Regions from separate parts of the Nonomuraea sp. K271 genome, predicted to be linked through region 3. Evidence: riboswitches for the same ligand, from Rfam matches in the RefSeq annotation. Region 3 holds a riboswitch; each other region holds the start of a gene.
The links. Region 3 has a riboswitch for thiamine pyrophosphate ahead of GUY59_RS01700 (purine-cytosine permease family protein). Riboswitches for the same ligand answer to the same signal wherever they lie in the genome.

Region 1: linked by a shared signal. The riboswitch ahead of thiC (phosphomethylpyrimidine synthase ThiC) and the one ahead of GUY59_RS01700 (purine-cytosine permease family protein) in region 3 are both predicted to bind thiamine pyrophosphate.
Region 2: linked by a shared signal. The riboswitch ahead of thiO (glycine oxidase ThiO) and the one ahead of GUY59_RS01700 (purine-cytosine permease family protein) in region 3 are both predicted to bind thiamine pyrophosphate.

The regions. Positions count from the first base shown of each region.
Region 1 is NZ_JAAAHR010000018.1:578-3,842, forward strand. Features, by position in the region: gene GUY59_RS08795 (universal stress protein) at 1-757, opposite strand, end outside; gene GUY59_RS08800 (hypothetical protein) at 767-1,114, opposite strand; gene GUY59_RS08805 (class I SAM-dependent methyltransferase) at 1,153-1,764, opposite strand; TPP riboswitch at 1,816-1,928, shown strand; gene thiC (phosphomethylpyrimidine synthase ThiC) at 1,921-3,265, shown strand, end outside.
Region 2 is NZ_JAAAHR010000052.1:6,185-9,449, reverse strand. Features, by position in the region: gene GUY59_RS19595 (Rv2175c family DNA-binding protein) at 1-170, opposite strand, end outside; gene GUY59_RS19590 (NAD(P)/FAD-dependent oxidoreductase) at 201-1,364, opposite strand; TPP riboswitch at 1,424-1,540, shown strand; gene thiO (glycine oxidase ThiO) at 1,509-2,666, shown strand; gene thiS (sulfur carrier protein ThiS) at 2,672-2,863, shown strand; gene GUY59_RS19575 (thiazole synthase) at 2,856-3,265, shown strand, end outside.
Region 3 is NZ_JAAAHR010000003.1:65,658-68,922, forward strand. Features, by position in the region: gene GUY59_RS01695 (methylated-DNA--[protein]-cysteine S-methyltransferase) at 1-566, shown strand, start outside; gene GUY59_RS01700 (purine-cytosine permease family protein) at 529-1,863, opposite strand; TPP riboswitch at 1,854-1,966, opposite strand; gene GUY59_RS01705 (rhodanese-like domain-containing protein) at 2,116-2,439, opposite strand; gene GUY59_RS01710 (winged helix-turn-helix transcriptional regulator) at 2,484-2,918, opposite strand; gene GUY59_RS01715 (MFS transporter) at 2,994-3,265, shown strand, end outside.

The sequences.
Region 1 (3,265 bases), on a different contig from region 3:
GCTGGCCGTGCCCGCGCGAGCCGACGACGAGCAGGTCGGCGCCCTCGGCCGCCTCCTTCAGGACCTCGACGGGATGGCCGTGCACGAGCTCGGGCACCAGGTCGATGTCCGGGTGCCGTTCCTGGCGCTCGGCCAACTGGTCCTTCAGCTGTTGCAGGGTGTGCTGCTCGGTGTCGGGGTCGGCCGGTGGGAAGCCGCCGGGCCGCGGCCAGGCCCACGCCTGCACGACCCGCAGCCGCGCCTCGCGCAGCCCGGCCGCGGCAAGGGCGAAGTCGAGCGCCCGAAGGCTGGGCGGGGAGCCGTCGAAGCCGGCCACGATCTCGCCGCGCGACGGTGTCGCGGGCCGTTCGCCGACCACGACGACGTTCGTACGGGCGTGGGCGGCGACCCCGTGGGCGACGGATCCGACGAGCAGCCCGCGTACGCCGCCGATGCCGTGGCTGCCGACGATCAGGAGTTCGGCCTGTTCCGCGGCCTTGATCAGCGCCGTGCGGGGGTCGCCGGGGAGCAGGGTGGTTTCGACGACGATGGCGGGGCGTTCGCGGAGCGCCCGGTCGCGTGCGGCGGTGAGCACCGAGTTCGCCTCGTCGCGCATCCACCGGGCGACCTCGGCGTAGCGGGCGGACAGTTCGTCGCACACCCACCGCGGCACCGCGTGCGCGACGGTCAGTCGCGCGCGGCGCAGCGCCGCCTCCCTGGCCGCCCAGCCGGCTGCCTCCAGCCCGGCGCGTGAGCCATCGACTCCCACGATGATCACGGCAGCTCCTCAGGATGACGCGTAGCACTCCACCTCGGCGCGGCGGAACGAGATGCCGCCCTCCGTGGAGTCGCGTATGCACGCCCGCTCGGCCTGGCTGAGCTTGAGCGTGCCGCAGACGGACACGCCGGCGTACGTACGGCAGTCGAGCTTCGTGTCCTCGGCGCCGATGCGGTAGATCTCCTTGACCGTCGAGCGGCAACGCGCCTTGCCCGTGCCGGCGTAGCTGCACTGGGCGAGCAGGGTCTCGTACTGTTCCTGGCTCACCTCGTGCTGGTCCGTACCGTCGCCGTGGGCGGCGGTGACGCCGAACGTGGCCAGCAGCACGAGTCCTGCGACAGCGGCGATCTTTTTCATAGTCCCCCTGATGGGGTTGGTACCGCTGGAGGCGGTCGTCAAACCTCGCGCCTGGTCGCCAGGACACTCAGCCACGTGCGTTCGGCGCGGTTCAGGCCGTGTTCGACGGTCTCGAATCCGGCCGCGCCGAGCAGGTGCAGGAGCGTGCCGGGGTCGCGGTGGGCGAACCAGCGGCGGCGGCCGGTGTCGCGCGGCAGCTCCTCCCATCCTTCGGTGTCGCCCGCCGAGGTGCTCAGCCCGAGCACGCCGCCCGGTCGCAGGGCCGTCCACCAGGCGTGCAGTGTGGCCTCGGTGTCGGCGGCGGGCACGTGCAGCAGGGCCGCGACCGACCACAGGCCGGCGAGCGAGCCGGGGGCCACGGAGGGCCGGCGCAGGTCTCCCAGTACGGCGGGCACGCCGCGGGCGGCGGCGAGCCGCGCCATCGCGGCCGAGCGGTCGACGCCGACGACCCGCAGCCCGCACTCGCGCAGCCAGGCGGCGTCCCTTCCTGGCCCGCATCCCAGGTCGGCGACCGTCGCGCCGGCGGGCACGGCCTCGGCGAAGCGCCGCCTGAAGGCCTGTAGGGCGTCGTCGGGGTGCTCGGTGCGGGCGGCGCAGCCGGAGGCGATGTGGTCGTAGGCGGCCGTGGTCGTTGACGTGGGATCTTCCATTTTGCGGATGATGTCATGTTTCGTCATGGCACAGGCGTGGGTACGATCACGGCCGTCCAACGCGGGAGCCCGGTGCAGACCGGGCTGAGAGGACGGCTGAGAGCCGCCGACCGCCAGAACCTGCTCCGGGTAATGCCGGCGAAGGGAGTTTGCGCGATGACCGACGCGCGCGTCCCCACCTTTACCAAGATCTACGAAGGCGACCTCCGCGTCCCCAAGCGCCAGGTGAACCTCACCGACGGGTCGTCGGTGACGCTCTACGACACCTCGGGCCCGTACACCGACCCGTACGTCGAGACCGACGTGCGGCGCGGGCTGGCGAGACCGCGCGAGCCGTGGATCGCCCAGCGCCGCGCGGCGGGCGCGCCCATGACCCAGGTGGGCTGCGCCAGGCGGGGGATCGTCACCAAGGAGATGGAGTTCGTGGCGGTCCGGGAGGGAGTCACCCCCGAGTTCGTACGCCAGGAGGTCGCCGCGGGCAGAGCCATCATCCCCGCCAACGTCAACCACCCCGAGACCGAGCCGATGATCATCGGCCGCAACTTCCTCGTGAAGATCAACGCCAACATCGGCAACTCCGCCGTCACCTCCTCCATCGAGGAGGAGGTCGAGAAGATGACCTGGGCCACCAGGTGGGGCGCCGACACGATCATGGACCTGTCCACCGGGCCCGACATCCACGAGACCCGCGAGTGGATCATCCGCAACTCGCCCGTGCCGGTCGGGACCGTGCCCATCTACCAGGCGCTGGAGAAGGTCAGCGGCCGCCCGGAGGCGCTGTCGTGGGAGGTCTTCCGCGACACCCTGATCGAGCAGTGCGAGCAGGGCGTCGACTACGTGACCGTGCACGCGGGCGTGCGGCTGGCGTACGTGCCGCTCACCGCCCGCCGCAAGACCGGGATCGTCTCGCGCGGGGGTTCGATCATGGCGGCCTGGTGTCTGGCGCACCACCGCGAGAGCTTCCTGTACGACAACTTCGACGAGATGTGCGAGCTGCTGGCCCGCTACGACGTGTCGTTCTCCCTCGGCGACGGGCTGCGTCCCGGCTCGATCGCGGACGCCAACGACGAGGCCCAGTTCGCCGAGTTGCGCACGCTCGGCGAGCTGACCACGATCGCGCGGGCGCACGACGTCCAGGTGATGATCGAGGGCCCGGGGCACGTGCCCATGCACAAGATCAAGGAGAACGTCGACCTGCAGCGCGAGCTCTGCGACGATGCGCCGTTCTACACCCTCGGCCCGCTCGTCACCGACGTCGCCCCCGGCTACGACCACATCACCTCGGGCATCGGCGCCGCCATGATCGGCTGGTACGGCACCGCGATGCTCTGCTACGTCACCCCCAAGGAGCATCTCGGCCTGCCGAACAGGGACGACGTCAAGACCGGCGTGATCACGTACAAGATCGCCGCCCACGCGGCGGACCTCGCCAAGGGGCACCCCGGCGCCCAGGCGTGGGACGACGCGCTGTCGGACGCGCGCTTCGAGTTCCGCTGGGAGG
Region 2 (3,265 bases), on a different contig from region 3:
ACCTGTGGCCCGCCACTGCCCCTGCGTACGCCGAGCAGTTTGTGGTCCTTGAGGAGTTGCTTGGCCCGCCCCAGCGGAAGGTCGAGGCGTGAGGCCACTTCGGGGAGAGTGAGCCACTCGTTCACGAGCTGGTCGGTCTCCCGGTCGATCTGTGCAACAGAAAGTGTCACGAAACCACAACTACCACATGGCGTGCTTGCTCAAACAACACAATCTCGTAGGGACACTTCGGGATCTACCAGGCGTTTGGCGTCGAGGCGTTGGCCGGAGGCGATGATTCTGCGCCCCTGGACCAGATCTCGGGGCCGATCGACGGCCAGCACGGCGGCGAGGGCGTCGTCGGCGGTGAGCCAGACGGCCGACCACTTACCCTCGGTGTCGCCGCGGTAGAGGAGGCGTTCGCCGGCCGGGTGATGACCGGCGTACTGCACCATGTGCCCGAACTGCTCCGACCAGAAGTACGGCACGGGATCGTAGACGGCGTCCTCGCCGAGCAGGGTCGCGGCGGCGACCTCCGGTGCGTTGAGCGCGGAGTCCCAGTGTTCGACGCGGAGCCGGGTCTGCCAGCGGCGCGACCACCAGGCGGCACAGTCGCCGACGGCGACGACGCCGGGCAGGGAGGCGCGCAGGCGCTCGTCGGTGACGACGCCGTTGTGCAGGTCGATGTCGGCGTCGGCGAGCCACTCGACGGCGGGGCGCACGCCGATGCCGGTGACGACCACGTGGGCGTCGACGAACGCGCCGCCCACCAGCCGCACGCCGCCCTCGTCGACGGAGTCGACCATGGCCCCGAGCCGAAGGTCGATGCCGTCGTACCACCGCTCGGTGCGCGCCCCGAGCTCGGCCCCGACTGCGGTGGCGAGCGGCGCGGGACCGGCCTCGACCACCGTCACCTCGCACCCGGCCCGGCGCGCGGCGGTGGCCACCTCGGCGCCGATCCACCCGGCGCCGATGATCGCGACGCGGGCGCCGGGGACGAGCATCGCCCTGACCTCGTGGGCGTCGTCGAGGGTGCGCAGCACGTGCTGAGGGCCGTCGCCGGGGAGCCTGATCGGGTCGGCTCCGGTGGCGATGACCAGGCCGTCGTAGCCCAACTCGCCCTCCGTCGTCTCCACGACCCCCGCGCGCAGCGACTTGGCGCTGACGCCCGGCCGGAAGTCGACGCCGAGCGCGGCCAGGTCGGTGCCGATGTAGCTGTCGTCGGCCTCCCCGGACAACACGGCCTTGGACAGGGGCGGGCGGTCGTAGGGGCGATGGCGTTCCCTGCCGACCATGGTGACGCGGCCGGTGAAGCCCCGCGAGCGCAGCGCCTCCACGGTCCGCAGACCGGCCAGGCCTGCTCCGACGACGACGACGTGGTTCACGTTGATGACCATAACGGGGGCCGTGCCGCGGCGTGACACCGAGGCCGTAGGCTGGTGGGGGAAAGACGCGCGGGAGTCCGGCCGTTACCGGGCTGAGAGGAAGGCTTGACCGGGCCTTCGACCGCAAGACACCTGATCCGGGTCATGCCGGCGAAGGGAGCGCATGTGGACGTGATCGTAGGCGGAGGGATCGTCGGGCTGTCGATCGCCTGGCGGCTGGCCCGCTCCGGGCGGCCGGTCACGGTGGCCGACCCGGCGCCCGCCTCCGGGGCGTCGCACGCGGCCGCGGGGATGCTGGCCCCGGTCAGCGAGGTGACCTACACCGAGGCGCCGCTGCTGCGGCTGGGGCTGACGGCGCTGCGCCGCTGGCCGTCCTTCGCCGCCGAGCTGGCCGTGGACGCCGGGCTCGCGGGGGCGGACGCGCTCGACTTCCGTACTGACGGCACGCTGGACGTCGCGTTCGGCGCCGACGACCTGGCGGCGCTGGACGAGCTGGCCGCGTTCATGGAAAAGCTGGACCTCCCGGTCGAACGCCTGACCGGGCGCGAGTGCCGGCGTCTGGAGCCCATGCTGGCCCCCGCCGTGCGCGGCGGCCTGCTGGCCCCCGGTGACGCCTGGGTGGATCCGCGCCGCGTGACGGCGGCCCTGCTCGCCGCCCTCGACCGGCGGGGCGTCCCGCTGGTGAGGGCGCGCGTGAGCGAGCTCCTGCGCGACGACGGCAAGGTCACAGGGGTACGCCTTACGCCACCGGACGTCCAGGCCCCCGGCGTGGCCGATGGGGGCGTGCCGCGGGAGGTGCGGGCAGAGCGGGTGATCCTGGCGGCCGGGGCGTGGAGCGCCGCGCTGGCCGGGGTGCCGGTGCGGCCGGTGAAGGGGCAGATCCTGCGGTTGCGCTCCTCGCAGCCCCTGCTCGGCCGGTGCGTACGCGGCACCGTGCACGGCTCGTCCGTCTACCTGGTCCCCAGGGGCGACGGCGAGCTGGTCGTCGGCGCCACCCAGGAGGAGCTGGGGTTCGACACCAGGGTGACGGCGGGCGGGCTCTACGAGCTGCTGCGCGACGCCAGGGAGCTGGTGCCGGGCGTCACCGAGCTGGAGGTCGCCGACGTGGTGGCCGGGTTGCGGCCGGGGACTCCGGACAACCTGCCCGCCATCGGCCCGAGCGGCACACCCGGGCTCACGCTGGCGACCGGGCACCATCGGGGCGGCGTACTGCTGGCCCCGTTGACGACGGCCATCCTGCTGGGTGAAGAGGGCGAGCTGGCGGCGCTGTGCTCGCCAGAGAGGTTTCGGGATATTTCATGATTGTGATGATCAACGGGGCCGCGCACGAGGTGACCGACGGCACGACCGTGGCGCAGGCCGTGAGCACGCTGACCGCGTCCACCACCGGCGTGGCCGTGGCCGTGAACGACGAGGTGGTCACGCGCAGCGCCTGGGAGACGACGGCGCTCAGCGACAGCGACCGCGTAGAGGTCCTGACGGCGGTGCAAGGTGGATGATCTGATCATAGCCGGGGAGAAGTTCTCCTCCCGGCTCATCATGGGCACCGGCGGCGCCCCCTCGCTCGAGGTGCTCGACCAGGCGCTGGCCGCGTCGGGCACCGAGCTGACCACGGTCGCCATGCGGCGGCTCGACCCGGAGGCCCGCGGCTCCGTGCTCGACGTACTGCGCAGGCGGGACATCAGGGTGCTGCCCAACACCGCCGGCTGCTTCACCGCGGGCGACGCCGTGCTGACGGCGCGGCTGGCCAGGGAGGCGCTCGGCACGCCCTGGGTCAAGCTGGAGGTCATCGCCGACGAGCGGACATTGCTGCCCGACCCCATCGAGACGTTCGACGCGGCCGAGCGGCTGGTGGCCGACGGGTTCGTGGTGCTGCCGTACATCGGCGACGATCCGGCGCT
Region 3 (3,265 bases):
GTGATCTCGATGCCCTGTTGCGGGTGACCTCCAGCACCTACCGCGGCGAGACGCCTCCCGACATCGCGTTCGGCACCTACGACGGCGCCGTGGGCAGGCTGGTGCTGGCCGTGACGGGCAAGGGCATCGCGGCCTGCAGCTTCGAGAGCGAGAACGACGTCTTCGAGTTGGTCAGCCGGCATGTGGGCACGTTCATCGGCAACGACGCGCGGCGGCTCGACCCGGTGCGCAGAGAGCTCGACGCCTACTTCTCGGGCCGGCTGCGCGCGTTCGCCACGCCGGTCGACTGGGCGCTGGCCACCACGTTCGCCCGTTCGGTGCTGCAGAAGACCATGGCGGTCCCCTACGGCACGACCACGACGCTGGAGCAGATCGGCCAGAGCATCGGCAGGCCGCGCGCGTTGCGCGCGATCGGCAACGCGCTGGCCTCCAACCCCGTCTGCGTGATCGTGCCCTGCCACCGGGTGGTGCGCGAGGACGGCGCGCTCGGCGACTACGCGGGTGGCGCGAGCGCCAAGCAGCACCTGCTCAACGTCGAGCAGCGCGCCTCCGCGACACGCCGATGACGGCGGTCACGAGGGCCGCCACCACCGCCGCGCCGAGTGCGCCGTTCATCCACGGTTGCCGGGTGAAGCCGATGGCGTCGCGGGCGGAGGCCCAGACCCCGTCCCACGCGGCGATCGTGGGCGTCGAGGTGGTCAGCCAGTAGGCGGCGAAGCCGAGCGCCCACGGCACCAGCATCGACCAGCGCGAGGGGGCGTTCTCGCCCGTGTTCCAGCGGTCGCCGCCGCCGAAGGCGAAATAGTCGACGGCCAGCACCGCGAACATCGGGACGAACACCGCCCCGATCACCCCCAGGAACGCGCCGTACGAGGTGACGTCCACGACGAGGGCGATCACGACGGTGAACACGCCGATGGCGGTCGAGATGATCCGCCGGTCCACGCGCGGCATCAGGTTCTGCAGCGACATGGTGGTGGAGTAGACGTTCGCGAACGACTGGTCGGTCTCGCGCAGCACCAGGATGCCGAAGAACAGCGCGCCCAGCGGGGCGGCCACGAACGGGTCGAACACGGCCGTGTTGTCGGCGTTCACGGCGGCGGCGCCGGCGATGGCCACGGCGTAGACGCCGAGCCCGAGGCAGGCCACCTGGGCGATCGTGTAGCCGCCGACGATCCCGGTGAACGCCGCCCGCGCGGAGCGGGAGTGCCGGGCGAAGTCGGCGGCCAGCGGCACCCAGGACACCGACAGCGCGATCACGTAGTCGACGGCCGGGGCGAACCCGGTCCACGACCCGCCGGCGGGGGCGGGCGTCTCGGACAGGAAATGCCAGGTGAACCAGATCATCGACACGATCACGCCGACGGTGACGTACCGCCGCAGCAGCCGGATCGCGCCCAGCGGCCAGATCGTGAGCGCGGTGGTCAGCACGCCCGCCACCACCACCCACACGGGGTACGCCACGCCGTCGAAGATCGCGCTGGCGGCCTTGGCGATCACCCACAGCTCGAAGGCGCCCCAGCCGAGCATCTGCACGATGTTCAGCACCGTGGGCGCGTACGAGATCCTGGCCCCGAACAGGCCGCGCAGCAGCACCATCGCGGGCTGGCCCGTACGGGTGCCGGGGATGGCGGAGAGACCGACCATGGCCGTGCCGACGAGGCTGCCGACCACCGTCGCCACCAGCGCGGCGGCCAGGCTGAGCGGCGCGTCGCCGGTCGGGTCGAGCAGGAGCAGCGCCCCTGAGAAGCCGAGGAGGCTGACACCGAGGTTGGCCCAGAGCGCGCCCTGGTCGAGCACGCCCAGGGTCTTGGGGGGCTGCCCGTCGAGGGTCAGCGGAACTTCGTCGGCCACATGCGACATCGCACACTCCCTACGCCGGCATTACCCGGACAGGTTCATGCGGTCGGCGACAGCCGTAGTCGCCCTCTCAGCCTGATTGCCTCAAGCTCCCGCGGATCGATTTGTTGCCTGCGGAGCAGGAATGTCCCAGTTCCGCGGGCCCCATGATGCCTCATCTCTCCGAGTTCGGCCAGCCCGGGAGCCACAGGCAGGGCCACCCATGGCACACGTGGGTGGCCCTTCGGCCTGCTCGGGGACGCCAGGGTGTTCGGCTCAGGCCACGAAGGGCTGCTCCCCCGTCTCGCTGACCAGCGGACGCCCGGCCGCCTCCCACGACTGCATGCCGCCCCCGACGTTGACCGCTTCGCGCCCGAGCTGGTTGAGCCAGGCCGCCACCTGCAGCGACCGGCCGCCGACCCGGCAGACGACATAGATCGTCCGGTCGCCCGGCACCTCGTCGACCCGGCCCTGGATCTGGGTCATCGGGATGTGCACCGCCTCACGGGCGTGGCCCGCCCGCCATTCGTCCTGCTCGCGGACGTCGAGGAGGTAGGCGTCCGCGGGAATGTCGCTCGGCTCGATCTCTGGAACGGTCATGACCCCATCATCTCGCGGCGACGGCGGCCGGCGACCGGCCCGCCTCACGGAGTGGGGCCATGAGCACGGGCGTACGCGGCGCGTGCGCGGGCGATCTCCTCCTGGTGCGCCTCGGTCCAGGTGACCAGGGGCTTGATGGTCTCGTGCAGCGTACGGCCGAGCGGCGTCAGCGCGTAGTCGACCCTCGGCGGCACGACGGGGTGAACCGTGCGGCTGACCAGGCCGTCGCGTTCGAGCTGGCGCAGGGTGACGCTCAGCATGCGCTGGCTGACGCCGTCGATCTCGCGGCGGAGCTGGGTGAAACGCATGCTCTCGCAGTCGAGCATGGCGATGACCAGCAGCGACCACTTGTCGGCGATGCGGTCGAGGATCTGGCGCACGTCGCAGTCCTCACGGGTGTCCCACAGGCGCACGTCATAGTCGTCGTCGGCCACGGTGCCCGCGGAGTAACCGAGTGATTCGGAAGTGCCTTCTTCCATGACATCCCATGATGGCCAATGATGTGGACGGTTACAACAAGGAACCGACATGCATTTGAGTAACCGGGGGTTGTCATGCCTGTCCCTGCTCGCAGGTGGGGCGTACTGATTGTTCTGTGCGGGGCCATCTTTCTCGAAGGCATCGACGTCGCCATGCTGAACGTCGCCCTCCCCGCCATCCGGGCCGACCTCGGGGTGTCCACGGGCATGCTCAGCGGCGTGGTGAGCGCCTACGTGCTCGGCTACGGCGGCTTCATGCTGCTCGGCGGCCGGGCGGCCGACCTGCTGGGCCGGCGGCGCATGTTCCTGCTCTGGCTGGGGGTGTTCCTGGCCTTCTCCGGCCTCGG